3 regions of the Fructobacillus sp. ESL1129 genome follow, and region 3 is predicted to be linked to each of the others. Evidence: riboswitches for the same ligand, from Rfam matches in the RefSeq annotation. Region 3 holds a riboswitch; each other region holds the start of a gene.
The links. Region 3 has a riboswitch for thiamine pyrophosphate ahead of ACSYSL_RS01255 (ECF transporter S component). Riboswitches for the same ligand answer to the same signal wherever they lie in the genome.
Positions count from the first base shown of each region.

Region 1: linked by a shared signal. The riboswitch ahead of thiW (energy coupling factor transporter S component ThiW) and the one ahead of ACSYSL_RS01255 (ECF transporter S component) in region 3 are both predicted to bind thiamine pyrophosphate.
Region 2: linked by a shared signal. The riboswitch ahead of ACSYSL_RS01920 (TenA family protein) and the one ahead of ACSYSL_RS01255 (ECF transporter S component) in region 3 are both predicted to bind thiamine pyrophosphate.

Region 1 is NZ_CP196668.1:1,282,938-1,293,039, forward strand. Features, by position in the region: gene ACSYSL_RS06390 (mucin-binding protein) at 1-1,169, opposite strand, end outside; gene ACSYSL_RS06395 (CPBP family glutamic-type intramembrane protease) at 1,433-2,068, opposite strand; gene ACSYSL_RS06400 (hypothetical protein) at 2,071-2,262, opposite strand; gene thiW (energy coupling factor transporter S component ThiW) at 2,406-2,909, opposite strand; TPP riboswitch at 3,035-3,138, opposite strand; gene ACSYSL_RS06410 (sugar transferase) at 3,161-4,153, opposite strand; gene ACSYSL_RS06415 (ABC transporter substrate-binding protein/permease) at 4,350-5,744, shown strand; gene ACSYSL_RS06420 (amino acid ABC transporter ATP-binding protein) at 5,741-6,490, shown strand; gene ACSYSL_RS06425 (ABC transporter substrate-binding protein/permease) at 6,530-7,975, shown strand; gene ACSYSL_RS06430 (competence protein CoiA) at 8,030-9,079, shown strand; gene pepF (oligoendopeptidase F) at 9,128-10,102, shown strand, end outside.
Region 2 is NZ_CP196668.1:384,566-394,667, forward strand. Features, by position in the region: gene metE (5-methyltetrahydropteroyltriglutamate--homocysteine S-methyltransferase) at 1-1,782, shown strand, start outside; gene metF (methylenetetrahydrofolate reductase [NAD(P)H]) at 1,785-2,702, shown strand; gene ACSYSL_RS01915 (cation:dicarboxylate symporter family transporter) at 2,753-4,147, shown strand; TPP riboswitch at 4,282-4,374, shown strand; gene ACSYSL_RS01920 (TenA family protein) at 4,458-5,159, shown strand; gene ACSYSL_RS01925 (5-formyltetrahydrofolate cyclo-ligase) at 5,211-5,762, opposite strand; gene glyA (serine hydroxymethyltransferase) at 5,777-7,009, opposite strand; gene ACSYSL_RS01935 (asparaginase) at 7,170-8,135, opposite strand; gene recO (DNA repair protein RecO) at 8,132-8,923, opposite strand; gene era (GTPase Era) at 9,000-9,911, opposite strand; gene ACSYSL_RS01950 (diacylglycerol kinase family protein) at 9,915-10,102, opposite strand, start outside.
Region 3 is NZ_CP196668.1:245,608-255,709, forward strand. Features, by position in the region: gene ACSYSL_RS01240 (MFS transporter) at 1-1,124, shown strand, start outside; gene ACSYSL_RS01245 (MFS transporter) at 1,275-2,618, shown strand; gene ACSYSL_RS01250 (MarR family winged helix-turn-helix transcriptional regulator) at 2,655-3,092, opposite strand; TPP riboswitch at 3,235-3,323, shown strand; gene ACSYSL_RS01255 (ECF transporter S component) at 3,415-3,981, shown strand; gene ACSYSL_RS01260 (ATP-binding cassette domain-containing protein) at 3,992-5,386, shown strand; gene ACSYSL_RS01265 (energy-coupling factor transporter transmembrane component T family protein) at 5,383-6,051, shown strand; gene ACSYSL_RS01270 (TenA family protein) at 6,128-6,775, shown strand; gene thiD (bifunctional hydroxymethylpyrimidine kinase/phosphomethylpyrimidine kinase) at 6,772-8,229, shown strand; gene thiM (hydroxyethylthiazole kinase) at 8,242-9,033, shown strand; gene ACSYSL_RS01285 (tautomerase family protein) at 9,105-9,497, shown strand; gene ACSYSL_RS01290 (alpha/beta hydrolase) at 9,602-10,102, shown strand, end outside.

The DNA of each region.
Region 1 (10,102 bases), 350 kb from region 3:
AAAGTCGTCTTCGTGCGGTGAAAGTGAAGCGTTTGCGTAATCGGTGTGGTGCCCTCAATTTGTTGACCTCGGGCATCAACCTGATTGATTGTTCGGGTAACCGTTTTTTGCTCGGTTTGTGTAGCTAATGTTCCCCAAACATACCAATCAGCAGTTTGCTTACCGGTGTTGAAAAGACTTTGGTAATCTGCAGTGGAAAGAATGTTTCCCTTTGGATTAACTAACGTACCACCGTTGACCGCCATAATGGTTGAATAGCGGTCGCCAAGACCGGCATTGTTATCAAAATGAGCTTCTGGTAACTTGACGTTAATCAGTTGGCCGTTGCCAATTTGATCAAACATCATTTTCATGCTAGTCACATGTGTTGTATTAAAGGAAGAAATGTTCAGCGAAGAAAGAGAAGACGATGCCCGGAACATATAGTCCATAACCGTCACGTTACTGGTATCCCATGAACGAAGGTCAAGTGACTTTAGATTACGCATCCAACTGAACATATCCGACATGTTCGTGACTTTTCCGGTGTTAAAATTGGAGACATCAAGGCTCGAGACGCCAATGCCGTTGAACATGACCATCATGTTGGTCACGTTTGCCGTATTAAAGTGGCTAACGTTTAGGGAACTAAGTGCCTTATCCCCCGTAAACATCCAGGACATGTCCGTGACTTTGTCCGTGTTCCAAGTCGACAGGTCGAGCGAAGTCAACGCATAATCACTGTTAAACATGGCATTCATACTTGTCACTTGACTAGTATCTAGCTTGTCGAGACCAGTAATGTCTTGTAAATACACCAATTGTGCAAACAAATTCGTTGAATCAGCCGGTGCCTGAACGCGTTCGGTGAAGACAATATGCTTCAGATGTGGGAATTGCTTACTCAAGCGACTGGTGCTGACCGTTGGCAGCGTACCGCCGCTAGTAAAGGTTAGCGTATCAGTAGCAGTATCATAGGTGTATGAAACTTGTCCAAAGGTTGTATGACTATCGGCGCTCACAAAAGAAGCGCTGCCGGGGAGAGCGTGACTAGCAGCCTCAGGCATGGCCAAGGAAGCACCAAACAGTGTTAAGGAAGTTAGGGACAAGACAACCCAGTTCTTTTTAACCTTATGTAACACTTTTCGTTCTTTATTTTGATAATTAAATGGTGATTGATGATTCATCATATGAATCACTCCTTTTGGAATCAGTTCAAATTTTTTAGTAAATTAGAATACACAGTCAAAGTAATTGTAACATTAGAAAAGGTGAAGATTAGATTTTTACTCTTTAATTATACATTTTTTATCATTTTGAGCAGAAAGTATTATTTTAGACTGAATGGGTGGAATTTGCAATGAAAGTGTTAGCAATGAAAATTTGATTTTATTTTAAATAAAAAAGGTTGCACAAGTTTGGTACATGTGCAACACTTTTTGGTTGATAATTGCTATAAAAATGCTAACAACATAATGATCACATCGAAGGTAAAGTGAACACTGATAGAAGCCCATATTGATTTTGCCTTGAACCATGAAGTGATAAAAAAGATGTCGGTGAAAAACATTATTAGCAATGTGAAAAAAGACCATTGATAAGTATTTCCGTGTGCAAAAGCGAAAAGCATAGCCGTTAATATACCACTGAGAATAATGCCATTTTTATAGTTACTTAGTCGATAATAAAAAGTTGAAAAAACCGTAATTGAAAACAGTTCTTCGAGAATGACTTGGAAAAACATTGGTATGATCAGAAGTAAATATGCTATCTTATTCTGACTATTGTCCATATTAACTGATAAACTATGTTGCGTAAAAATATGGTTACCAAATAAAGAACTTAAGGTAAAAGCTAAAACGAACTGTGCGATGATGGCGCCACAAGTTAAAAGAATTGCTTTTGGAACAAAGGAAGGTTGAAAGAAGCGGAAGATTCTCTTTAAACCCTTTTTTCTAAAAAGAAAACAGTAGACGGGTACAAAGATTAATAGGTCAATCATCTCTCTTTGAACGAAGTACATCAGAACCAGGAGTAGTAGCCATACATATGCAAATGGAAGGGCTTTTTTATTGTATTGAAACCACATTGTTAATCCCTTTCCTTACTTTCTTTATTTGAAGAACCGTAAATCACTAGGATGGCAGCAAAAAATGTGATGAGATCAATTGTGTATTGAACTGCCTGTGTGACTGGATGGAAATATAGCCACAATTTTAAAAGAAGTCCGAATATCGTTATGGTGCTCAGAATGTTGTAGTACTCATAGATTTTCTTTTTCATTTCTCTCTCCTTCATCAGGGGAACTACTTATCAGAATAACATAGATTTTTTGGAATCATGTTAAGAAAAATTTGAATCGTAGCTGCCAGCCAGGGAATGCTTCATTAAAAGGAAAAAGGTCGGAACAATTTGTTCCGACCTTTTTATGAATTAATTTTGGCTTTCATTCTGTCGATAAGGCCATTCTTTTTTGTTAATAGAATCGTAAGCAAACCGAGCAGGCTCCCAACCGCTGCTGATGGCAGGAAGAAAGGAATTAGTTGTGCCCAATTGCCTGCCTTCATGCCATAGAATGTCACCATGAATGGGTAAGAAAGTAACGCGCCCAAAATACCTGAGCCAACCATTTCACCAATGGCAAGTAAATAAACATTTTTTGTTTTTCGATAGAGATATCCAGCGAGTAGTGGGCCGATGATTCCACCGGTAATGGCCATGATGGTTCGACCAGACAGCATGCGTAAAGAGCCACATATAAGGGCAGCAGCCATCCCGTACCAAGGACCGAGCAGATAAACGGCCAAAACATTGACGAAGTGTTGGAAGGGGGCCATTGCTGGAAAGACGACGGCTGTGTTCAAAACATAGGCCAAAGCAGCAAGAATAGCGGTTGCCATCATTTTTTTTAGTGATGAACGTTTTTTCATGTTGTGATTCCTTTACTGTTCCAAATGAGTGATGTAAGAAGCTTTGAATATAGAAGGAATCATGCCGAAATAGCCCTCCTTTCTGGTCTTTTTATCCACAAAAAAGACGCCTGAAAAGGCGTCCATATCAACGTGGGAAATTCCTACGACGGCATGATCCGTATCAGGTCAATGGGTCGGTAATCGATTACCCTCTCAGCCCGTCACACGGACTCCCCAAAGATTATTTTAGCAGGAAAAAGAAGTGTTGACTATCTAAAATAATGTAGCACCTTTTCTAACACTGCCTTAGTAAAGTAGCCCTCACTGATGCGCTTTTGGAAGAGACGACTATTTTCTTGGAAAGTTAGGTAATCAGCTGGACGAACTGCTCCAACCAATTGAGTTAGATCTGAAAGATCGTCAATGGTCATACCAAGTTGGTTGGCCCTCACGATGTCGCCTAGGTAGGATTGTGACCAAGCAATCAGGGGTAATCCGGCTTTTAAATAAAGGGAGGCTTTGTGTGGCGCGTTGACTTTGGTGTAAGATTGAAAAAATTTATCCTCATAGTTTGAGTCCCAAAGAAGGCCGAAACCAGATGAAAAAGCCGTTGTGATTTCTTCGGGATCAAAGGAACCAACCCAGTTAATGCTTTTTGGTAGGACAAGGTCCTTCCACCGTTTGGGGCGAGAGCCGAAAAGATTCAGCTTGGGGCCTTGATAATGTTGGAGCCATGGGGCTTTTTGCCAAGTACCAGCGTAGTTAATTTCCTTTTTAAAAATTGGGTTCAGTGCTGGCGTTGGCCCTAAGTAGTCGAAGAGTTGAATGGTTTCCGTAGGTGTGGTCACTCCGTGTTGCTGCAAAGTCGAGGCCATTGGTTGACTGTGGGCGATAATCAGATCAGCACACTGTGCCAACTCCCATTCCCAGGCATGTTCACGGTTGACTCGTAAAGGTTCGAAGTCGTGGATGAGTAGCACGTACTTTGCCCCCCTTTGTTGAATGGCTCGTTGAAAGTCTTGTTCAAAAGCTTGCGACATATAGGTTGGAAATTGGTGAACAACAATATCATTTTTACCGACTTTGTCGAGAAAAGTATGGATTTTTTGGTGACGGATTTCAGCTGAGAAGCGGGCATCGTTATAGCGTTCGATGCTGAGCCGCTGCCAACCAACGGATTCCGCTATTTTGGCGATGTCTTCCTTGGCCTTCAAAGCGCCGGCTGGCATCCAGGGTTCGATTGTGTGGGTGATGTATGGCATGATAATTAACTCGCTTTATTGAATAGAAGGATGGAAGAGGACTAGACCATTGCCTATTTTTGTGTAAGGATAGCTAACGCTATTCGATTCAATCGAAAGGCTCCCTGCTAAACTGAAGTTATTCGAGCAAGAGGGGTTAACAATGAAAAAGAAACTTTTAGCGTTTATTGTGGCATTATCTGCCGTCTTTGCTGTGATGGGTGTGACGGGTCATAAAGTAAATGCCGACGAACCACACTACACCATTACGTCTGACGCAACCTATGCGCCGTTTGATTTTCAGGATAAGAATAATCAGTACGTGGGGATTGACCAGGATTTACTGAAGGCTATTGCGAAAGCGGCTGGCTTTACGGTGACGGTCAAGCCAATGGCTTTTAATGCTGCGATGCAGTCAGTTGCTTCATCACAGGCTGATGGTGTCATTGCCGGTACAACCATCACGAATGAGCGAAAAGCTGTTTATGACTTTTCAGATCCCTACTATAAAACAGGAATTGCTTGGGCAACGGCTAAGAATTCTAAAATCAAATCATTGAGTGATTTGAAAGGCAAGACAGTCGCTTTAAAGACTGGAACTGCCGGTGCTGAATATGCCGAATCAATCAAGGATCAGTACGGTTTTAAGATTACCTACTTCTCTGATTCAGATACGGTCTATCGTGACGTTATCAACGGAAATTCTGTGGCGACCTTTGCGGATCTTCCCGTATTGCAGTATACCATCAAGAACGGAACGGCTTTGAAAGTCCAGAATGCAAAGGAACCGTTTGCGGCTGGTGATTTAGGTTTCGCCGTTAAGAAGGGGGATAACGCCCAGCTGTTGGCCGACTTTAACAAGGGCTTAGCCATCATTAAGAAGAACGGAACTTACGACAAGATTGTCAATAAGTACCTCTCGGCTAAGGCTTCAACTTTTACTGGTTCAGCTAAGGACAACAGCACAGTTTGGGGCATTTTGAAAACCAACCGCTCCGCCTTTTTGTCAGGATTGAAGCAGACCTTGTATTTGACGGTTGTTGGTATCATTTTGGCTTCGCTTTGGGGACTGTTCTTAGGAATCCTCGGTGTTTCAAAAAACACTTTGTTGCGTAGCCTTTCAACAACGATTGTTTACATTTTCCGTGGTATGCCAATGCTGGTACTGGCCTTCTTCCTCTATATTGGAATTCCGGCAGTTACTGGTACAAAAATCTCGGCCTGGACGGCTGGTATCATGACCTTGGTTTTGAATGAGGGAGCCTACATTGGTGCCTTTGTTCGGGGAGGCTTTAATTCTGTTGATAATGGTCAGATGGAGGCGGCTCGCTCGCTCGGTCTTTCGCACAGCCAAGCCATGCGACGCGTGATTATTCCACAAGGACTACGCCTGATGGTGCCGTCCTTCATTAACCAGTTCATCATCACGTTAAAGGATACTTCTTTGTTGTCAGCCATTGGTATTCTGGAATTGACACAGACCGGAACATTGATTGTGACACGAAACTCTCAAGGTTTCCGTGTTTGGGCAATCGTTGCTATGATATACTTAATTGTAATAACGTTACTGACTTTGTTTAGTAACTGGGTTGAAAAAAGGACGAAAGCATGAGTGAAGAGAAACAAGTGAAAGTACACGTTGACAAAGTCAACAAGTCATATGGTGATAACCATGTCTTACGCGATATTTCCCTGGACGTCATGGACAATGAAGTGGTCGTAATGATCGGCCCTTCCGGTTCTGGTAAGTCGACGTTTTTGCGGATGCTAAATCAGCTTGAAAAGCCAGATTCTGGTTTGATTGAAGTTGATGGTTTTGATATTTCTGATCCAAAGACCAATATCAATAAGGTTCGCGAAAATATCGGAATGGTTTTCCAGAATTTCAATCTCTTTAATAATTACTCCGTCATCGATAATATTACGTTGGCACCCGTGCAACTTGGCAAGATGACGAAGGCAGAAGCCGAGAAAAAGGCAAAGGAATTGCTTGAAACGGTCGGCTTGCCTGACAAGGCGAGCGCGCCCGTGTCCTCCCTTTCTGGTGGACAAAAGCAACGAATTGCCATCGCCCGTGCCTTGGCAATGGATCCGGACATCATGCTCTTTGATGAGCCAACTTCCGCTTTGGATCCCGAAGTGGTTGGGGATGTTTTGGACGTCATGAAGCACTTAGCAAAGATGGGGATGACGATGATTATCGTTACCCACGAAATGGGCTTTGCCAAGCAAGTGGCTGACCGTGTTGTCTTCTTTGAATCAGGAAAGATTCAGGAATCCGGAACGCCAGAACAAATCTTTACTGCACCGAAGAACGAACGTTTGCAAACCTTCCTATCGAAGGTTATGCAAGCCTAAGTTCTTCTTGATAAACGAGAGGAAGAATAGACCATGGTCATGAAACGGTTAAAACCGCTATTGACTGCACTGGTTGCGATGCTTTTTGCCGCAGTTGCGGTTGGCACAAGCGCTAGTGCAGATTCAAAACCCAACTACATTATTTCAACGGATGCCACTTACGCACCCTTCGACTTTCAAGATAAGAATAATGATTACGTTGGAATTGACATGGATATTCTGAAGGAAGTGGCGAAGCGGAATAATTTCACTTATACGCTGAAACCAATGTCCTTTAACGCTGCTGCGCAGATGGTCGCGAATGGTCAGGCAGACGGTATTATTGCCGGAATGATGATTAACGATGCGCGTAAGCAGGTGTACGATGTATCAACACCCTATTACCAATCAGGGGTTGCTTGGATTACCAAGCCAAATTCTAAAATCAAGTCCCTGTCAGACTTGAAGGGCAAGACCGTTGCTTTGAAGACCGGAACGGCCGCTGCGGCTTATGGTGCCTCCTTAAAGGATAAGTACGGTTTCAAAATTAAGTACTTTAACGATACCGACACCATGTACAATGACGTGGTCAATGGAAACACCGCCGCGACTTTTGAAGATTATCCCGTTATCCAATACGCCATTAAAAACGGTATGAAGTTAGAGGTTCGTAATCCCAAGAGCCTCGGTAACGCTGGTGGTGTTGGCTTCTTCGTTAAAAAGGGTGAGAATGCACAATTGTTGCAACAGTTCAACACGACTCTGGCGGCGATGAAGAAGGATGGCACTTACGATAAGATTATCAACAAGTACTTGAATTCGAAGCAGTCCACCTTCGTTGGTTCGGCTTCCGACAACAACACGACTTGGGGAATTCTTAAATCAAACAAGAACTCCTTCTTTAAGGGCTTGCTAGAAACTGCTAAATTAACCATTGCGGGAATCATTCTTGCATCGCTTTGGGGGTTGTTGCTCGGCATTATGGGGATTTCCGAATCGAAGTTTTGGCGTGGCCTTTCGACAACCATTATTTACGCTTTCCGTGGCTTGCCATTGATGGTGTTGGCCTTCTTCATCTACATCGGGTTACCCGGTGTGATTGGGGTTAAGATTCCAGCCTTCACCGCTGGATTGTTAACGTTAATTTTGAATGAAGGAGCCTACACGGGTGCCTTTGTTCGCGGTGGTTTTGAATCCGTTGATGTCGGACAGATGGAGGCGGCCCGTTCGCTCGGTTTGACCCATCGACAAGCCATTTGGAAAGTCATTGTCCCTCAGGGATTGAAAATTACGGTGCCATCGTTTGTCAACCAGTTCATTATTACGTTAAAAGATACGTCCATCTTGTCAGCGATTGGTATCCTCGAGTTGACGCAGACTGGAACGTTGATTGTTGCCCGTAATTCACAGGGATTCCGTGTGTGGGCAATCGTTGCTGTCATTTACTTAATCGTTATTACACTATTGACTTGGCTATCAAACTGGCTGAAGAAAAAAATTGCTTAAAGATAAATTTTAAAACACCTCATTCGTATCAATAGACGAATGAGGTGTTTTATTATGCTAATTGCAAGTACGATTCAAAATGACTATTGTCTAGCTGAAGAAGCAAAAACAAACGAAATTTATCTTTGTCCTGGTTGTCGTGGTCCGGTGCGTTTAAAACGTGGGAAGGAGAAAGTGGCCCACTTTGCTCATGTTTCAAAACAAGGCTGTTCCGGCTTTTCAGAAGGTGAATCGGCTGATCACCTAGCTGGTAAATTGGCACTGTTCCGTTATTTTTCAAAGAAAATGCCCGTTCAAATAGAACCAGTTTTATCAATGATTGATCAACGACCAGATTTGTTAGTCGGTCGTCCAGGAAGCCAAGTGGCGATTGAATACCAATGTTCACCGATTGGTAAAGCTGACCTCGAACGCCGCAATGCTGGCTACGCACGGATTGGCATGCGCGTATGGTGGATACTAGGACCCAATTACTGGCGAAAACGTTTATCCACAGCGACCGTTTGCCGTTTTTGGCTGAAAGGTAGAATTTGGTTTTATTTACCCGAAAAAGAGCATTTTGTTCGTGAAGATTTCTTCCGTCGACTGGATTTTAAAAAACGCTTTGCGCGTAAAACAGTGTTAAAGGATCCCTTGGAACTATCGGCACGAGAAGTGGCCAATTGGGCAAAAATCTTTGATGATGTTCCTTTAACAGAACAGATTGTGGCCAGACCACCAATTCTTGACGTGGCAAGACAGCGAGCGAAGCTGTCGCTGCAGTTGGCTCGTGAGCAAATCAATCCTGCCATCGTGAACTATTTGTACGAAAAAGGGCAACGGGTGGATCAATTACCCGACATTTGTTTACTAGGTGATGTCTTTGGGTTGGTCATTCCGAATTGGCAATACCGTCTAACCGTTTTGTTATTGCTGGAAAAAGCTGGGAATGATGGCATCAGTAGTGAGTTATTAGAACAGCGATTGAGTCGGTATTTTTATCCAGGATTTGGTTATGAAAAGGCTGTTTTTGATTGTTTGATGGCGGAGCTGCAGGAGGCGAAATACGTGACTTTTAATCGTGAGAAATTCTTCATAAAAAGGAAGCTTATCTTTAATAATTAGGTTCTTTCTATGTTAAACTGGAGAAAAGCCAAAAAAGGGGTGCCAACCATGGGACAAATCACACGTGAAGAGTTGCCTGAAGAACTCACTTGGGATTTAACAAGTGTTTTCGAATCAGACGATGCCTACCAAAAAGCCTTTGACCAGTTAATTGCTGAATTGCCAAATTTAGCCGATTATCAAGGTCATCTTGCCGATTCAGCGGAATCATTGTTAGCTGGTTTGGAAGAAGATTTAAGAATTGAACGAGCTTTTGAAAAGCTTTTTGTTTACGCACATCAAAAGTTTGATCAGGATACGGCCAATTCAAAATACGCTGGGATGAATGCGCAGGTACAAGATTTACTTGCTCAGGTTTCTTCCGCTACCGCCTTCTTCCAGCCTGAAGTCTTAGCGATGGATGAAACGAAGTTGTCTGCTTATCTTCAGCAACCCGAATTGAAGCCTTACCAGCATTTCTTCGATGTCTTGTTAAGCGAAAAGGAGCATACGCTTCCTGCAGATCAAGAAGCTTTGTTAGCGGGTGCTTCGACCGTGATGTCATCTGCTGAACAGACTTTTTCTGTTTTGGATAATGCCGATATTGACTTTGGCGATGTGATGGATGAAAACGGTGAAATCAAGGAGTTGACTAATGGCCTTTATGCCATCATGCTTCGCTCTAAGAACCCGGCACAGCGCAAGGAAGCGTTCCAAGCACTTTACAATGCTTACATGGCTTTGCAAAACACTTTTGCCTCAACGTTGTCTGCGACCGTTAAGAAGCATAATTTCTTAGCTAAGGTTCGTCATTATCAGTCCGCACAAGAGGCCGCTGTGACGTCCAACCAGATTCCGGTGACTGTGTATCAAACATTAGCAAGCAAGGTCAACGATCACTTGAATCTCTTGCATCGTTATGTTGCTTTGCGCAAGCAAGTATTGGGACAAAAGAAACTTCATAATTATGATTTGTACGTTTCGCTTGTTGACGATGTTGATTTTCCAGTAACATACGAGAAAGCGCAAGAAATTGCTCTCGCC
Region 2 (10,102 bases), 140 kb from region 3:
ACGCTGTTAAAACTTGCCAATTTTACAGGTCAGAAACAGGCAAACGATTTCGTACCAGCAATCATTCAGGCTTATCAAGACATCTTTAAGCGACTCAGCCAAACGAAATTGGCCTGGTTACAGATTGATGAACCAGCATTAGTCTTTGATTTAACAAAAGAAGATCGCCAGTTGTTTAATAAGCTTTACCAGGAATTATTATCCGAACAGCACTCGTTCAAAGTCAATTTGCAAACTTACTTCGGGGACGTCCGCGACGTCTACACGGATTTGTTGGCTTTGGACTTTGACGGTATTGGCTTAGATTTTGTCGAAGGAAAGGAAAGCTTAGCGCTCGTTCAAAAGCACGGTTTCCCGGCAAATAAAACACTCTTTGCCGGTGTCTTGAACGGAAAAAACATTTGGCGCAATCACTATAGCAAAACCGTCAACTTGCTAAAAGAGCTGCCAGTTCGTAATAACTTGATCATCTCCACTTCGTCTTCCTTGCTCCATGTTCCCTACAATGTTGAAAACGAAAGTGAGTTGTCAAAAGACATTAAAGGCCACCTTTCCTTTGCCTACCAAAAAATAACTGAATTACACGATTTAGAAGGCATTTTCTTCCGCGGGGAAACGGAAGCGCAATTCAAAAATGACCAGTTGTTTCAAAACATTAAGCACCCCACTAACCAGAACGTTACAACTCGTCTACAACAATTAACGGAGGCAGACTTTATTCGCCAACCAGAACGTGCCAAACGCGAAGTGGTTCAAAAGAAACGTTTTGGCTTGCCAGAGTTACCAACCACAACGATTGGCTCTTTCCCGCAAACACAAGATGTGCGGACAAACCGTTCTCGTTTCCGTAAGGACGAAATTAGCCAAGCCGATTACCAGACTTTCATTGATGAAAAAATCAAACGCATCATTAATTGGCAAGAAGAGGCTGGCTTTGATGTCTTAGTTCATGGTGAATACGAGCGAAATGACATGGTCGAGTATTTCGGCGAAAACCTCGATGGTTTTGTCTTCACGAAGAAGGCCTGGGTCCAGTCATACGGTAGCCGTGCCGTTAAGCCACCAATTATTTGGGGAGACGTTAGTCGGAAAAAAGCCATTACAGTCGCTACCTCTGTTTACGCACAATCCCTGACGAATAAGCCTGTGAAAGGAATGTTGACTGGACCCGTTACCATCTTCAACTGGTCCTTCCCCCGCGAGGATATTTCTGCCAAAGAATCGGTTACTCAAATTGCGTTGGCCATTCAAGACGAAGTCTTAGACCTGGAAAAAAACGGCATTGCCATCATTCAGATTGATGAAGCCGCCCTTCGTGAGAAGCTACCCTTGCGCAAAACGGATTGGTACAGCCAATACCTCGACTGGGCCATCCCCGCCTTTAAGTTAGTCCACAGCAAGGTCCAGGACAGTACGCAAATCCACACGCACATGTGCTACAGCGAATTTAACGATATCATTCCCGCCATCGATGCACTCGATGCCGACGTCATTTCTTTTGAAGCATCGCGATCTGATTTGTCTATTATTGATGAGCTTAAGAAGCATCATTTTGAGACAGAAGTTGGACCAGGTGTCTATGATATTCACTCGCCCCGTATTCCAAGTGCCGCAGAAATTCATGGTATTATCCAAAACATTCTCGCAAAGTTACCAGTTTCTAAAGTCTGGATCAACCCAGACTGTGGTTTGAAGACCCGTGCCGAGGCCGACGTCTTTACAAGTCTCGAAAACTTAATCACGGCAACACGGGAAACACGGGCGGCCCTCAGAAAGGATTAGCAATGGATGTGTCCGAACTTTTTAAAAACAAGACGGTCTTTTCAATCGAAATTTTCCCACCAAAAACAGCTGTGGGACGCGAAAAATTAATGACTTCTCTTTTAGAAATTAGAGATATTCACCCGGATTTCATTTCAATCACGCAATCAGCGACCGCCTGTTTTAACGAGCAACGGACGCTAGCCATTGCTCAAGCAATCCAGCAAAAACTGGGTATTGCGACCATTGCTCACGTCCCCTGCCTTTACCGAACGAAAGAAGAAGTCAAAGACTACCTAACGGACTTAGAGGCAGCAGGTGTGCAGAATATTCTGGCACTGCGTGGGGATGCCGGCAATCAGCAAATTTGTCCCGGAGACTTTACCTATGCCAGTGATCTCGTCAACTTCATTAACAAGAACGGACACTTTGACATTTCTGCTGCTGCCTACCCGCAAAAGCACCCCGAATCAAGTGACATTGTGTCCGACACACTGCATCTAAAGGAAAAGGTGCAGGCAGGAGCCAAGCACTTAATCACCCAAATGGTTTTTGATAACCAAGATTACTGGGATTTTAAGGAGCGACTGGCCCTTGCTGACATTCATGTTCCAGTTGAAGTGGGCATAATGCCCTGCACCAACTCCAAGCAAATCAAACGAATTACCGAAATGTCTGGCATTAAACTACCCCAAAAATTCCTGGCCATTACCGAGCGTTACGCAGACGACCCCGTCGCCATGCGCGATGCGGGGCTCGCCTACGCAATTGACCAAATTGTTGACTTGATTGCCAATGGCGTTGACGGAATTCACCTCTATACCATGAACAACATGGAAAATACTCGACACATTTGGAATGCTATCAAAAACCTACTTCCCGACCAAAAGGTTAGTCAAAACCAAAGGACTTTTGTTGAAAAAGAACGTGTTCATGGCTAGGTTCAGCATTCCTCGTACAGTTATCACTTGAAAAAATAATAGGAGCACCTATGTCCATTACAACCACAATCATCATCGTCAGTGCGGCCATTCTCATTTTATTTGGGTTGGCCGCTTTACAAAAGAAAGGCGTCAGTTTTAATCGAATCGTACTACTGGGTTTGGTGCTAGGAATCGCCTTTGGCATCGTGACTCAAATCATTTGGGGAACCAAAAATCAAAGTGTCTTGCAAGCTGTCGATTGGATTAACATCGTTGGCAACGGCTACCTAGCCCTCCTGCAAGTACTGGTTGCTCCGTTGATTTTGATATCGATCATTGCTGCTTTTACAAAACTCGACACAAATAAAAATTTCTTGAAGATCACATTAAACGTTCTCTTAGTTTTGTTAGGAACTACGGCCATTGCTGCCCTAATCGGCACCCTTTCGGTCAGTCTCTTCCATTTGAAGGGCTCGTCGTTTATCAGCCACGCGGCAAACTCTGACACACTCGCCGTCCTTAGCCAAAAGCAATCGACTTTAACTGAGCAAACGGTGCCACAAAAAATCGTTTCTTTCCTTCCCAAAAACATTTTTGCAGATCTGTCAGCAAGCCGAGTAACCAGTACCATCGCCATCGTTATTTTTTCCTTTTTGGTTGGCCTTGCTTACCTTCGGTTACGAAAGGAAAACGAAAAGTTAGCGAATTCCTTTGCCTACGGTGTTGAAGTGATTGACGGAATTATAACAAAATTGGTGCGCATCATTATTTCGTTAACACCATACGGTATCTTTGCGTTAATGACCAAAACCGTAGCAATTAGTAGCCTGAAAACGATTACTAGCCTTGGTATTTTCATCATTACGGTTTACTTCGCCCTAGTCCTTGTTTTGGTTGTGCATACCGTGCTCCTCATCTTGAACCACATTAACCCAATCATTTACTATCAGAAAGTCTGGCCAGCACTAATTTTTGCCTTCACCTCACGTAGTTCGGCCGGCGTCCTCCCATTAAATATCGATATTCAAAAGAATCAACTCGGCGTGAATCCCGGCATTGCCGACTTTTCAGCCAGTTTCGGCTTGTCAATCGGTCAAAACGGTTGCGCTGGTATCTATCCAGCTATTCTGGCTGCCATTTCCGCCACCCTTTCTGGAACGAACATTCTCTCCCCACAATTTGTGATCACGTTGGTTGCTGTCGTAACCGTCGCCTCCTTTGGTGTTGCTGGTTCAGGGGGTGGTGCTACCTTCGCCAGTCTGATTGTCCTAGGAACACTGAATCTTCCTCTCAGCATCATGGCATTGGTCATCGCTGTTGATCCAATTGTCGACATGGGTCGGACCTTAGTGAACGTAAACGATAGCATCATCGCTGGTTTATTAACCGCCAAACACAACCACTTACTTGATACGAAAGTATTAGAAGAGGCCCAATCCAAGTCAACACTTATCATCGATTAATGTCACTGAAAAAAGCCACCGTCGTGGTGGTTTTTTTGTTATTGCAAAAAGTCTGTCTCAACCCTTCTAAAAAACAGTCGACAAAACCATCTTGAATATGCTATCTTAATGGAGTAGCAAAGCTACAAAATAAAAAATGTCCACTGGGGTGCCAATACGGCTGAGATGATACCCATTGAACCTGATTCTAGTTAATACTAGCGTAGGAACGTGGTCACTTGATCTTTTTTGAATGGATTCAGTGTCAGCACTTTCTGCCAAGCGTGGAAAGTGCTTTTTTGCGGCTACCCGTTGGACAGACGGAGGAAACATGAAATTTTCAGAACAACTACAGGCACAGGCCAAGCCGATTATGGATGCCATCAACAAGCATCCTTTCGTCGAAGGATTGGCTAAGGGCGACCTTCCAAAGGAAGCGTTGATTAGCTACGTCCAACAGGACTATCTCTTCTTAAAGAAGTTGCGCGAAGTTTGGGCTTCGGCCATTCGAATGAGCAAAACTGACGAACAAGTTCGCTTTTTCTGGGGAATTATTGAAGTCATTTTGGACGCCGAGTGTGATGCGTACGATACGTTCTGTGAGCAAGCGGGCGTCAAGATGGAAGACATGAAAAACGCCATCCCTTCTCCCAAAGCCTATTTGTATGAAGCCCATTTAGATCAAGCCGTTCTTTCAGGAAACATGTTCTACTTGTTGGCTGCCTTTGCCCCAACACCATGGACCTATCTTGAGTTTACGAGACACATTTTGGATTCAGATGCCGACATGACCGACAATCCATTCAAGCCTGTCTTGGACTTTTACCTGAATGAAGAAAACTATGCTGGTCCGACGTTCAAGTTTATCGATGAAATGGCTGAAACGGCAACTAAGGAAGAATTAGCCGAAGCTAGCCAATTCTTTTTGAAGACTTGCGAATTAGAGTGGCAATTCTGGGAACAGGCCTATTACCAACAAGACTGGCACTTCAAAGAAGTATTAGAGGCTAGTCGTCTAGAAATGACTAAATAACGAATTCAGTCAAAAAGAGCAGAAACATTGATATGTTTCTGCTCTTTTTGTCTACTTAATTAAATACTGGACTGCCTGATCATGCTGGTTAATCGGCCAAGTCAAGCCGCTTTGTTCCTCAAGAACTAATCCAACAGAAGCCCCCTCGTAATCAGATAGGAAGCAATCATAATAACCGCCACCGAAGCCTAACCGATGGTGGCTAACAATGTCAAAGGCCAGTGCCGGCACAATGACTAAATCCAGATTATCTTTAGCAATGGTCACTTCGCTAGCCGGTTCCCATAAGCCAAGCTTTCCTGATTGAACCAATGGCGTTTCCCTTGTCACTAAGCGAAATGACAAGACTCGGTTTGCTTCGACTTTGGCAAGGTAGACAAACTTTCCCTCTTGCCAAGCCCTCTGAATAATTGGTTCTGTTGCGACTTCAAAAGCCATGGCGTGCGTCAAAGCGACGTGGTGGGCCTGCTGCCAGAACGAACTGGCGAAGAGTTTTTGGTGCAGTTGCTTTTCTTCTGCCGCCTTTTTGTCAGGATGATCAGCTACCAGTTTTTTTAAACGGTTTTGCTGATGTCGCCTGGCTAATCCTTTTGATTCAAACATTTTAATCAGTTCACTTATGGCATACCGTGCATCATGGCAAGTTTTTCAGCATCTTGCTTAATTCCCTTCAATACCTTTTGGTCTTCAGGGTTTTCCAGAGCGCCGACAATTAAACGGGCGACCTTTCGAGCAGCTGCCTCGTCAAAGCCACGTGTCGTAATGGCCGCAGTTCCGATTCGAATACCAGACGTCACGAATGGTGACCGCTGTTCGTTTGGCAAGGCTTCCTTATTCGTTGTAATGGCGACCGAATCAAGTAGCTCTTGCGCTTCCTTCCCCGTCAAACCCGTTGCTGTCAAATCCAGGTTGAAGAGGTGGTTATCCGTACCACCAGCAACCACTCGGATAGTTGGGGCTTCGTGAAAGACTTCAACCATTGCCTGAGCATTTTTAATGACCTGTTCTGCATAGGTCTTAAAAGCCGGCTGCATGGCCTCCCCAAAAGCAACGGCTTTGGCTGCAATCACGTGCTCCAAAGGTCCACCCTGAGAACCAGGGAAAATGGCGGAATTTAACTTCTTGGCATACTTTTCCTGCGACAAGATGACCCCACCTCGTGGTCCACGAAGGGTCTTGTGTGTCGTGGAAGTCACCACGTCCGCAATGCCCACCGGGTTTTGGTGCAAGCCTGCAGCAACCAAACCAGCAATGTGCGCCATATCAACCATTAGGTAGGCACCGACTTCATCTGCAATATCTCGGAACTTTTTAAAGTCAATGGCCCGTGAGTAAGCCGAAGCGCCAGCCACAATCAGTTTAGGCTGAACCGCCTTGGCCTTGGCCAAAATGGCTTCATAATCTAATAACTCGGTTTCGGGATCCAAACCGTACGTTTCTGAATGATAGACTTTACCAGAAAAAGAAACCTTTGCGCCATGTGTTAAATGACCGCCTGCGTCCAAATCCATTCCAAGAATCGTATCACCCGGATTCAAAAAGGCCATGTAAGCTGCCGCATTGGCTTGTGAACCAGAATGTGGTTGTACGTTTGCGTATTCAGCACCGAAAAGCGCCTTCAAGCGGTCAATGGCTGCCTGTTCAATCACATCGACGTATTCCGTTCCACCGTAGTAGCGCTTGTAGGGATAACCCTCCGCATACTTGTTGGTTAGCACAGAGCCTTGTGCTGCTCGTACAGCTGGTGAGGCAAAGTTTTCAGAAGCAATCAATTCAATCGTTCGATTCTGGCGTGCTGCTTCCTGTTCAATTCCCGAAAAAATCAAGGGATCTTGTTCCATAAATGTCATTTACTTTTCTCCTACGTGTATGTGGTCCGGACAAAATGACTGAACACGATTGTTCAATCCTTTAAAAACATATGTTTAGTATACGATATTTATCCATTTACCAGGGTCTTTTTGAAAAATAAATTCGCTGCTAATTCACTGTTGAAAGGCAATCAGATGGTTAAAATTCATGCAAAAAGTTGGTTAATGCCGACGCAGACAAACCGTTCTCTAATCCAATCAACAATTTCAATCGAGCCTTTTGACCGTTGACCGCTCGTGCAAAAATAGCACCTGCCTTTTCTAATTGAATTCCACCACCTAGGTAGTCATAGACGGGTTCGGCAATGCCGTTATAAGAACGAGAAACAATAACAACTGGAATATCAGCGTCTAATAACTTCTGCACCCCACGGGCCGCGTCCTCCCCTAAATTACCAGCACCCAAGGCTTCAATAATGATGCCATCGATATGTTCACTTTCAGCAAAAAGCGAGAGAATTTGACCATCCATTCCCGCGTATGCCTTCATGACCGGAATTTTCTTGCTAACATCAGCAATCGGATAGGTCATCGTCTTTGGCAGATCGTAGAAGAAGATAATTTGACGCTTCGTAATCATCCCCATTGGTCCCGAAATGGGTGATGCAAAAGTCGCCACGTTCGTGGCATGCGTCTTGGTGACGAAGCGGGCCGCATGGATTTCATCATTCAACACGACCATGACCCCACGGTTGGCCGCTTCGCTATCAATCGCAACCCGAAGCGCTGATTGAAAATTATAAAGACCGTCTGAGCCAAGTTCATTCGAGGAACGCATGGCACCGGTCATCACAATGGGAATGGACAAGTCGAGTGTTTTATCCAGGAAAAAAGACGTTTCCTCGAGCGTGTCCGTTCCATGTGTAATCACAACGCCGTCATAGTCCTTGTCAGCATCCTTTAGACGGTTATAGAGCTGCAACATGTGCTGGGGCGTAATGTGCTCTGAGGGTAAATTAAAGATGTTTTCAATATCAAGGTCGACAGCGGGCAAATCAAATTGTGCTTGATTCAATGGGTTCTCAACCCCAACTTCAACATCGCCGTCTTCATCAGCGTGCATGGCAATGGTCCCACCAGTATGCAAAACTAGAATTTTTTTCATGATTCGTTCTCCTTTGGACGTGGTTTAAGCGTTAATTGCCCTTCAAAAGCAGCCATTTTCTGAATAAAACGCTTTTCTTTTGGTTGAAAGCCAAGCTGTCGGTCATATAAATAGTCCACAACTCGTTGAATGCCACGCTTGGTAACCGGTGACAAATTGACTTTTCCCATCTTTGCAAGATCAATTGTTGAAAAAAGTCGCAAGTAATAAACTGTTTTTTGGTCTAAATGAAGGCGGTGGTCATCCATGTCAAAATGGGCCTTCTCAATAATCCCATTGTATTTTTCTGAATAATCAAAATCGCCGGTCTGTGCTCCAGACAATGGATCCCGCTGCCAATTTGGTGAAATGCCAAAAACCGGCAATAGTTGCAACTCCACAACGTTGGCAATCACCTGGGGATCCTTTTTTGCATTTAGTTGGTCAAAGGCGGCCAACGTCTTAGCATACCATTCTGGCTGCGGCACGTTTTCTTCGAACGCCACGGTCAAATCCTTTGCAATCAGAGCCGCGTAGGCCGCAGTGGTGAGGTCCACTACCACGTTTTTATAAATACGACTTTCCTGAACAGAATTAATGAAGGCCAAGCCCTGTTGATTTTTAGGGTAAGCCCCATCTACCACCAACCAGGTGAAGGGCTGACTCACTGCCGCCAACTGCGATTTTTGTTTTTTGGCACCACGTGCCATGGCCGTGATGATTCCCTGCTCCTTTGAGAAAATTTTGACTAGCAGATCATTTTCTCGATATGGCATAGTGTTTAGAATAAGTCCTTCAATCAGTGCCATGGCTGTCCCCCCCTTCAAAAATGATAATGTACGAAAAAGCGGCCAGTGTGCGACCAGCCGCAATGTCTTATTTAATTTAAAAGTCGTCCTTGCGATAACCAAGTGACTGCAAGGCCTGTGGACGGTCACGCCAGCGTTCTTCAACCTTCACCCAGGTTTCCAAAAAGACACGTGAACCGAGCAAACGCTCGATATCCTTACGAGCACGGGTTCCGATTTGTTTAATCATCTTCCCCTGCTTACCAATCACGATGTTCTTTTGCGTTGGTCGCTCCACGATAATGGAGGCTTGAATGTGGACAATCCCATCGGCTTCCGTCGCAATTTTGTCAATGACCACGGCCACCGAATGAGGCACTTCTTGTTGCGTTAATTGCAAGACTTTTTCACGAATCAATTCCGAAATAACGAACCGCTCTGGGTGATCCGTCAACTGATCAGAATCAAAGTACTGTGGACCTTCGTCCAGGTCCTTGATGACCGTTTCTAGCAATTCAGGAACGTTGTCACCCTCAGTTGCTGAAATAGGGAAAATTTCCGTCCATTCAGGAGCATCTTCTTGGTAAGTCTTAATGACTTCAAAAAGGTCTTCCTTCTTTAACAAGTCAACCTTGTTCACCAAAAGAAAGATTGGCGTATTCTTCACTTCTTTCAAGCGATTAATAATAAAGTTATCACCCGCCCCACGCTTCTTTGAAGCATCGACCACAAACCAAATGGCATCGGCTTCATGAAGGGCAGAAAAGGCAGACTTCACCATGTAATCACCCAATGAATTTTGTGGCTTATGAACACCGGGTGTATCAATAAAGACAACTTGGGCGTCATCTGTCGTGTAGATTCCCTGAATTTTATTACGAGTGGTTTGCGCCTTGTTCGACATGATGGCAATCTTTTCACCAACAATGCGATTTAGAAGCGTTGATTTACCAACGTTTGGCCGACCAATGATGGCCACGAAACCGGATTTAAATCCTTCTTTTGTCATGAATTATCCTTTCAAACGATGAATGAAACGTGAAAAATCAGTTTGGATACCGAAGAAATGCCAGAGATGGGGCTGGAAAATGATGAAGAGAATCACCATTTCGGCAGCAACCGAAACCACGACCATTCCTGCGGAGACATCTTTCACCAAACCAGCGAGGGGATGGTAGCGTTTATCAACCATGAGGTCAA
Region 3 (10,102 bases):
GATTAAACGCTCGGTGGTTCTTAGCGATTGGGCTTTACCTTTCAGCTTTTTTTAACTTGTTAATTGGCTTTACCAAGGATTTCAAGATCATTTTGCTATTAATGCTACTGATTGCGGTGACGCAATCAATGGGGGCACCCGCTTGTCAACGACAGATCTCCCTTTGGTTTTCCAAAAAGAAGCGCGGTACGACTTTTTCAATTTGGGCTTCGGCTCATAACGCCGGTGCCTTCTTCTGCGTTGCCTCGATTCAATTGGCAACTTTTCTTTTCTCTGGGTCGTTAACAATGGTGTTTGTCGTCGCTTCGGCTTTTTCTGCTTTAATTGCGACGTTGATGCTCTTGATTAATACGGACACTCCGGAAAGTGTGGGATTACCAGACATCGGGACTTATTCAGGTTATGTTGAGGTCGATGCAAAGGGAAGGGCCTGTACTGAAAAGAAAACAGAGTTGTCCATTCGTCAGGTTTTCCTCCACAGTATCCTTTTAAACCGTGTTGTCTGGTTGGTGACGCTAACGTCGATGTCGATTTACATTGTTCGTTACGGCATTTTATCTTGGATTCCATCCTATCTACCAACAAAGGGCTTTTCAGTTACCTGGGCAAAATGGTTTGTTGGCATTTTTGAAGTTTCTGCAGTACCCGGTGTGATTGCGCTGGGCGCGTTATCTGACTACCTTGATGGCCGGCGAGCAATGATTTGTTTGGTATCCGTACTCGCCATGTTAGGCTGTTTAGTCATGTATTTTACAACCAGTAATCGTGTCCTTTTAATTGCCGTTCTTTTCTTATTAGGCACACTTATCTACACACCTTTGTCGTTAGTGGGCTTGATGGTTAATGAAGCCGTTCCGAACTATGCCCTGGGATTATCAACTGGGTTTATGGGCTTTTTCCAATATATCTTTGGTGAAACAATCGCAACGGCATTGATTGGCCTTCTGGTAAAGTCATTTGGATGGCAGATGGGAGCTAACGTTATTTATTTAGCCGGATTGATTGCGCTGATTCTTTTGCTTCGTTTGGTTGTTGAGGAACGGCATTTACGGTTAATTGAAAAAACGACCAATCAACAACTTGCGAGGAAAAATAACCGACATTGTGATGAGGGTAATTTCTAATTGTAAATGCTTACATTGTTTATATATAGGCGTTTTAGTTAGAGGGTTTAGTTGACAGTTTCCTTCTTTTTGTCTAGAATAAAAGGTGGCAATTCGAAATGAAAGGTTTCTAGTGGTTGCTAATCCATTTATTTAGAGATGAGGATAAGGATGTTTTCTTTCAAGAGTAAAGGAGCGAATCGCTCACTTTCGCCAGATCAGGTTAAAACTGAATATAAGCGCCGTCAATTAGGTGTCTTACTGGCAACGTCGTTTTCATATATTGGGTACTACATCATTCGTTTGGTATTTACAACCGAACAAGTGTCCATTATGAAGAATTATGGTTTTGACATTGGTCAGGTAGGGCTAATCTTATCGACCTTTGGTGTTGGGTACGGTATCTCAAAAATCTTCATGGGAGCGCTGGTTGACCGGCTAAATGCACGTTGGTTCTTGGCCGCTGGGTTATACCTATCTGCCTTCTTTAACTTATTGATTGGCTTTACGCAATCATTCCCGGTCATTTTGGTATTGATGACGTTGATTGCCATTACGCAAGCAATGGGGGCTCCAGCCTGTCAACGCCAAATTTCTATTTGGTTTTCCAAGAAAAGTCGTGGGACGGCTTATTCCATTTGGTCTTCTGCCCATAACGCCGGTGCCTTTTTCTGTGTCCTATCAATTGAAATGGCGACTTTCTTATTTGCTGGGTCGTTAACGGCCGTCTTTATTGTCGCATCTGTGATTTCAGCTGTTTTAGCGACGTTGATGCTTTTGATTAACACGGATAAGCCTGAAAGCGTGGGCTTGCCAGATATTGGGACTTATTCTGGCTATGTTGAAGTGGACGCAAACGGTGAAAAAGCAACAAAAGATACAGCTTCTGTGCCATTTATGCAGACTTTTGTTCATAGTATTTTGTTGAATAAAGTCGTTTGGCTGGTGACGTTGGCTTCCATGTCCTTTTACATCGTGCGGTATGGGGTCATGTCGTGGATTCCTTCTTACTTACCAACGAAGGGCTTTTCCGTTACATGGGCAAAGTGGTTTGTTGGAATTTTTGAAGTTTCCGCGGTTCCCGGTGTGATTGCACTTGGTGCACTATCTGACTTTTTCAACGGACGGCGTGCCTTAATCTGTTTGATTTCAGCGCTGGGATTGCTAGGCAGCTTAGTTTTGTACTTTACGACTGCTAACCAAGCCGTTTTGGTGGTTGTTCTCTTCTTAATGGGAACGTTGATTTATACACCAATAACCCTTGTTGGTTTGATGATTAATGAAGCGGTGCCTAACTATGCTGTGGGGTTGTCAGCCGGATTCATGGGCTTCTTCCAGTACATTTTTGGTGAAACAATTGCGACGGCATTGATTGGGTCTTTGGTTCGTCAACACGGTTGGTCCATGGCGTCGAACGTCATCTATGGAGCGGCTATCTTTGCAATTGTACTTTTGATTTTCTTGGTTTTCCAAGAACGTAGGGTACGAGCACTCGAAGCGTCGGTTAATCAATAAAAATAAAAAGGCTGAGCGAAAGGCTCAGCTTTTTTACTACAATCGATTTTTAACATCCTGCATTAATGCCCGACGATTGGGGTTTTGGTCTTTCCAATAGTCTTTTTCAAAGTCATGGAGAATTTGGAGAGCTTCTGCTAGTCGTTTTTGACCGTTTTGATTAATCGAGAGGGCTTTTGTTCGCAACTTCTTTTTACCAGGAAAACGATCAAGATAATCTGCCCGAGCTAATTTAGTAATGATGGCAGAGGCCGTCATGGGATCAATGTTGGCAGCCTTGGCAACCATAACCTGCGTCACTTCTTCTTCGTGATTATTGAGGTCCTGCAGGGCGGCTAATACCTGGACCTGTGGATGGGTGAGTCCGATGCGACGGAGTTGTCTTTTAATTTGACGAAACCAGTCCGTATAGAGGGCGAAGAAGACCTGAGAATTGGAGTTTTGAAATGATTGTAATTCATCGTTGAATGTCATTTTAGTAGCACCTTTAAAAGAATAAGTATGCTTATAATATAATGCTTTCCCTTTGACTTTTCAAGCCGTTATGAAAAAATATTTCGTTGGAAAACTTGTTAACGTGGTGGCTTCTTGGTATATTAAGTCTGTATTTAATTGCATACAAGAACTGGGGTACCTTTTTGGTTGAGATAAGACCCATTGAACCTGTTGGTTAATACCAGCGTAGGGAGTTCGCACAAGCTTTTTTGAGATCACTCGTGCTGGATTCCGTCCAGACGAGTGATTTTTTTATTGCATTGCGTTGTCAATGGTCCCCCTGATAAAAAAGGAGGAAAGCATGAAAAATACACAGTGGAAATTACGGGATGCCATCTTATTGGCTTTGATTGGGATTATTTTCTCGGTCATTTACTTTTTGATGGATCCGATGTATCAAATTATCTCCGGCGCATTAACGACCGTCGGCTTACAGGCCTTTGCTGGTGAACTAACCATCGGGGTTTGGATGATGGCTGGTCCCTTGGCGGCCTATGTTTTGAAAAAGCCGGGAACGGCTTTGTTAGCTGAAATGATTGGGGCGGCCGGAGAAATGTTCCTCGGTGGTTACTGGGGTGTTGCGACTTTGCTTGCTGGGTTGATCCAGGGAGCGGGTTCTGAACTTGGTTTCACCCTAACGGCCTATAAGAACTGGAAGCTTGGTCTCTGGTTGTCAACGCTGACGGGAACGGTTGTGACCTTTGGCTGGCAGTATCTTCAGTCAGGTTTCGGTAACTACCACTTCGGAATGCTGCTTTTGCTCTTTGCTGTTCGCTACCTCTCCATCTTCTTCTTTGCAGGTGTTTTGGTGAACTGGATTGAGAAGTTGTTGGATCGTTCAAAGTTTCTGCGTACGGATAACGATTAAGGGGAGAGTGATGACCCTAAAAGTTTCGGATGTTTGTTTTACTTACCGTAAAGAAACGCTTTTTTCAGACTTTTCGATTGAAATGGCTAGTGGGGACTTTATTTTATTGATGGGTCCATCTGGCTGCGGTAAGTCTACGTTGTTAAAAACGATGGCCGGACTGTACCCCCAGTATGGGGGTAAAATTACTGGTCAAGTCACCATCGATGGACAGGCGTTGACCGACATTCCTGCCAATAAGCGGGCCGGTTTGGTCGGACTATTGTTTCAAAACCCACGCGAGCAATTTGCGATGACAACGGTTGAAGAAGAGTTTATCTTCACCATGGAAAACCTGCAGCTGGCTCCTGATACGATGTCCAACAAGATTGATCGGGTACTGACTAAAGTAGGCCTGACTGGTTTTCGCAAACGATTGTTAAGTGAGTTATCAGGTGGTGAGCTTCAAAAAGTCGCGTTAGCGGAGGTCCTTTTAACAGGAGCAAAATACCTCCTGTTGGACGAGCCTTTTGCCGCCATTGATCCACAGGCAAGGGTGGAGCTTCAACAGCTACTGAAATCTTTGACTAACGAAGGCTATGCCATCTTTGTTTCTGATCATGACGATCATGGTTATTTGGATAAAATGACGGCTTTCTATCAATATCAAAAACAGCATTTTACCGAAGTTGCTCAGGCAGATTGGCCAAAGAAAGTGGCCAGTCAAGTTGTTGCCGTCCAAAAGGAAACACTGGGTCGACCAATTTTCCAGCTAAAACAACTGGTATTGGAAAATGATCAGCGCTTGCTCATTGAACAGGCACAGTTAGAAATGAAGTCCGGCGAATGCACGTTAATTACTGGACCCAATGGTTCTGGTAAGTCTTCTTTCCTGAAGGCCTTAGCCCGACTCCAAAAGGCAGAGGGGCAATTAACTTACCTCGGCCAGGACTTTCACCGTTGGAAGAAAAAAGACTATTATCGGCAAGTGACCTTAGCTTTTCAAAGTGCACTTGACCAGTTTTTAGACATTACAGTATCTGAAGAGCTTCAACAGGTGCAAAAAAACACCTACCAAAAGAACTACTGGTCGACGGAAAGAATCGAAAGAAGCCTTCATGCACTCGGCTTAGCGGGACTAGGTAATCGATCGGTTTACACACTTTCCGGTGGGCAACAAAAAAAGCTCCAATTGCTTTTAATGCTCGTGATGGCTAGTCCCGTCTTACTATTGGACGAACCCTTTGCTGGCTTAGACGAACAATCCGTTGGGGTCGTTTTGGCTCTCCTTAAAGAAGTGAGGCGAGACCTAGACGTGACGTTGGTTATTGTTTCACACCAAATCGCTCCGCTAGCTCCGATTGTGAACCGGCACTTAGCGCTTGAAAATGCGGAGTTCGTGGATAAAGAGGGGGTGGCCATATGATGAATGCCAGTCAGCGGTTATTCTTAGCCTTACTACTGTCACTTGAAATTGTGCTAACCAACTCGCTTTCTTTCAATGTGATTCTCTTGCTGTTCTTTAACGGCTTGATTTTGTACCAGGGCTTGCCATTGAAACGCTATTTGTATTGTTGGGCGGTTGGGTTTATTCCGGCCATTGGATCATTCTGGTCCTTTTACCTATACGCACAGGGTGATTTGAGTCATCGATTGCACGTTGGGTTGGTCATGGGGTCCCGTGTCTTCCTGCTCATTTTTGTAGGCGCTTGGTTGGTCAATAAGACAAAAGAGGCGGTTTTACTTCAATCGCTTCAGCAAAACCTCCACTTATCGAATACCTTTATCTACGGATTGATTGCGGCATTGAACTTTATGCCACGATTCAAGCAAGCCTTCCAAAATATTCAAGCGGCCAGCCAAATGCGTGGTGTTAGCCTACACTGGTACCAGCCGACCCTGTATTTCAAGGCGCTCATTCAAGCCATTCAGTGGTCTGAATCGTTGGCAATGGCCATGACAGCCCACGGATTTCAAGAAGGTGCGGAGCGGTCTGTGTATCAGACTTATCCATACAAAAAAGTCGGGTTTGCCTGGTTAGCCTTGGTGCTCATATTGACCATTGGGCTACTTCGACTGCTACCGTATTAGCATATGAAAACATTAATTAATAGCAAGAAATACGTAAGTTCGCTTATTTAATTACACAAGAATATAGGAGAATGAGATGACTTTTATTGAACAGTTTAAGAAGATTATGCAGGACGCCATGCCGGCTTTTTTGGCCAATCCTTTTATCAAGGATTGTGAAGCAGGACGTATCGATGCCCGGGCACTCTATACCTATATCTATCAAGACAACATTTACTTGGATGTCTACTTGCCGCTCTTTTCAAAGGGCTTGGATAACTTTGGTATTGATTCAGAGTCTTTGCGCCAGTTTGAGGGTGACCAAGAAACCGAACCACACTTGATGTTGCAAAAGTTGGCGGATGAAAAGGATCCGGCTGCTAAGGCGACCATCACCAAGGAATGGCTCCCGGCAACGACCGGTTACCTGAAGCATATTCAGGATAGCCAAAAGGAAGGCGACTTTATCTTCCTGTGTTCACTGGCTGCCTGTCCCTATGTATACGGTTACTTAACAGAAAAGATGATTGAGAGTGGGCAGATTAAGAAGGACAATCCGTTTTACCCTTGGTTTGACTTTTACAAAGGGACGGATGGTCAATTAACGGTTGACTTCATGAAGGTCTTGGAAGAAGAAGCTGACAAAGTCGATGAGGAAATGCAATCGCGGGGATTAACCGCCTTTTACCAAGCCGTTCAGTTTGAAAACGATTTCTTCGCACAGTCATTGGAGAAAGAGGGATGAGGGAAGCACAACAATACCCAACTGCTTTGACCATCGCCGGCTCGGACTCTGGTGGCGGTGCTGGCATGCAGGCTGATATTAAGACGATGCAACACTTTTCCGTTTTTTCGACCAACGTGGTGGTTGGTTTGACGGCACAAAACACATTGGGGGTCCAAGGGGCTTATCCAACGGATCCAGTGGCCATTGCCGCCCAGTTTGAGTCGGTGATGTCTGACTTTGATATCAAAGCAGCTAAAACCGGTGCTCTTTTTGACGGTGTCCGTGTGTCCGAGGTCGCCAGGAACGTGGAACGTTTTCACATTAAGCAACTAGTCATTGATCCGGTAATGGTGGCCAAGGGTGGTGCACCGTTATTGGACAAAGAAGGGGTGGCAGCCATGAAAAGAGAACTGCTACCAAAAGCGTTACTTGTGACGCCGAACATCCCCGAAGCCGAATTATTGGCCGGTTTGACAATTCAAACAGAAGCTGACATGGCAGAGGCAGCCCACCGGATTCAAGAACTTGGGGTTCCCAATGTCTTGGTGAAGGGGGGCCACCTCGAAGGTGATGAAGTGTTGAACTATGCTTTGTTGGGCGATGATTCCTTCGTTTTGAAGGGAAAGAAAGTCCACACTGTCCGAAAGCATGGAACCGGTGATACCCTATCGGCAGCCATCACGGCTATGTTGGCACGGGGAATTAGCCTTAAGCGGGCCATCCTGATTGGTAATGACTACATGAACAATATTGTTGCCCAGCCACTTTTCATTGGGCATGGACATGGACCACTTAACCAAGCACTTTGGCCAAATCCCAATCAACGCTTTAACAATACGAACGAGCTGGACTTTTCCTGTCAACTCGTGGTTGGGTTGGAAAACGTTGGTGGGGACCGTGCCAAACTTTTTTCCCTAGTTAAGGAAGCCTGTTTAGCCGGTGTGACGGTTGTCCAGTACCGGGAAAAAGGAGCGGTTCGACCAAGTTTTTTAGAAGAACTTGCCGTGGCTAGAGTCTTGAAAGAAATCTGTCAAGAAACCAAAACATTGCTCTTCATCGACGATAATGTCGATTTAGCGATTGCCGCTGATGCGGATGGTGTCCACGTTGGTCAGGATGACGCGAGCGTCCAGTCCATTGTGAAAAAAGCGCCAGAATTGCTAATCGGACTTTCCATTTCTACAATGGCGGAATTAGAAGCCAGCCAAGCGGCGATGCCGGACTTGGCCTATATTGGCGTTGGACCGGTTTTCAAAACGACAACTAAGAAGGATGCGAAGCCAACCATTGACCTTGAAGGGTTACGGGAAATTAAAGAAGCAGCAACGGTTCCGGTGGTTGCCATTGGAGGCATTAATGAAGAACGGGCTCAGGCCGTTTATCAACACGGAGCGGATGGCTTAGCGGTCATTTCTGCCATTACAAAAAGTACAAACATAGCAAAAACTGTCCAACGACTTAGCAAAGATTAGGAGGAATAGCGCATGTCTCTTTTAGAACAGATGCACCGACAACCAGCAATGGTTATTATGAATGGTAACCACGTCACGGAGCAATTGGTTGCTGACGTGATTTCATACTTAGGTGGTTCGCCATTGGTTGCTGAAGATTTTCGCGATGACGAAGCGCTGGTTCCCCTAGCTTCGGCTGTTGCCTTAAACATGGGAACGGTGTCGGAGGAAAGCCACAAGCGGTTAATTCATCTTGGTCGCTTTGCCAATCAGAATCAAAAACCAGTCGTTTTTGACCCCGTTGGTGCCGGTGCTTCGAAATTACGGAAAGAACAAGCATTGGCCATTATGGAAGCCGTGTCTGTCAAAGTCGTTCGCGGAAACTTAAGTGAAATTGCTGCTCTCTTGTCTGGGGAGCAGTCCCGACTGGGAATCGACTCGACTAGTGAAGCCGATGCCGTCCAAACTGCTTTCGATTATGCTCGTTGCAGCAAGGCTTGGGTTGTGATTTCAGGAGCAGTCGATACAGTTAGTGATGGTCAACGCGTGTTCCAAATTGACAACGGACATCCGTACTTGGCTAAAAACGTGGGGATGGGGGATGCTTTGGATGGCATTTTAGCCCTCGGGTTGGCGCAAACAGTGACTTTCGAAGCGTTCGTTCGAGTTGCAGCTATTTTGCCGGTGGCCGCAGACTTGGCCATGAAGGAAGGAACGGTTGAGGGACCAGCCTCCTTCAAGACTTCCTTACTGGATCACCTCTACCAACTCAATGACGACGAACTAACAAAGACGGCTAAAATTCAAGAAGTTTCGCTCGCTTAGCTGATTTCGTGCGTCAGTTTCCCAACTTTGTGTTAGTCTAGAATTAATTGAAAAGATAAGGGGAATCGCACATGCCATTAATGAAAATTGATATGGTTAAGAACCAATATAAGCCAGAAGAGATTAAGGAATTGATGCAACTATCGTTTGATGTTGCCAAGGAAACCCTTTCACTGCCAGATCGTGATCGTTTTCAAATTGTGACGCAGCACGAAGATTATGAACTGAACTTCCAAGACGTTGGTCTGGGTTACGAACGAACGGCCAAGGCATTGTTCTTTACCATCTTGTCAACGCCACGACCAATGCCAGCAAAGAAAGCCTTCACTAAAAAATTAGTGGCGACTTTGTCAGATAAGGCCGGGGTGCGTCCCGAAGACGTGATTATTACTTTTGCTACCAATCATGCGGAAGATTGGTCATTTGGTTTGGGAAAGAATCACTTCCTAAACGGCGAATTGTAAAAAGAGTTTCATAAAAGCAGGGTTAACCGAAAGGTTAACTCTCTTTTTAATATGAATGATAGTGATGAAGGCGTTACAATAAAAGGGTAAGGAGTAACTATTTTATGAAAAAAACGCATGGCATTATCGGCCTTTTAGTGATTATTTTGTTGGTCTTAATTGGCTACGCGGTCTTCCAATCACTGAATGCGCAACACAAAACGGCGACAAATTCCTCAACTGCTTCTGGTAAAACCGCCACGGTTTTTTTCCATGGTTACGGTTCATCACGCAATGCTGAAAAGTCAATGGCCCAGTATTTGGTTGACCAGGGTTATTCGAATCGGCGCGTGAACGTGACGGTTAAGGACAATGATCAGGTTGAAATGGGTCGGCGCATTCAAAAAGAAGACAAAAACCCGCTCATTTTGGTTCAATTTGATAATAACAAGAACCAAGATTTCACCAAGACGGCCGCTTGGGTGCAGACCATCATGACTAATTTAAAGAAGCAAGGGGTCGACCAGGTTAACTTGGTGGGACACTCCATGGGGAACATGGCCATTGCCTACTATTTGATGGCAACGGCTGATCGTAAGAGCGATTCGTTGCCAGTAGTTAAGAAA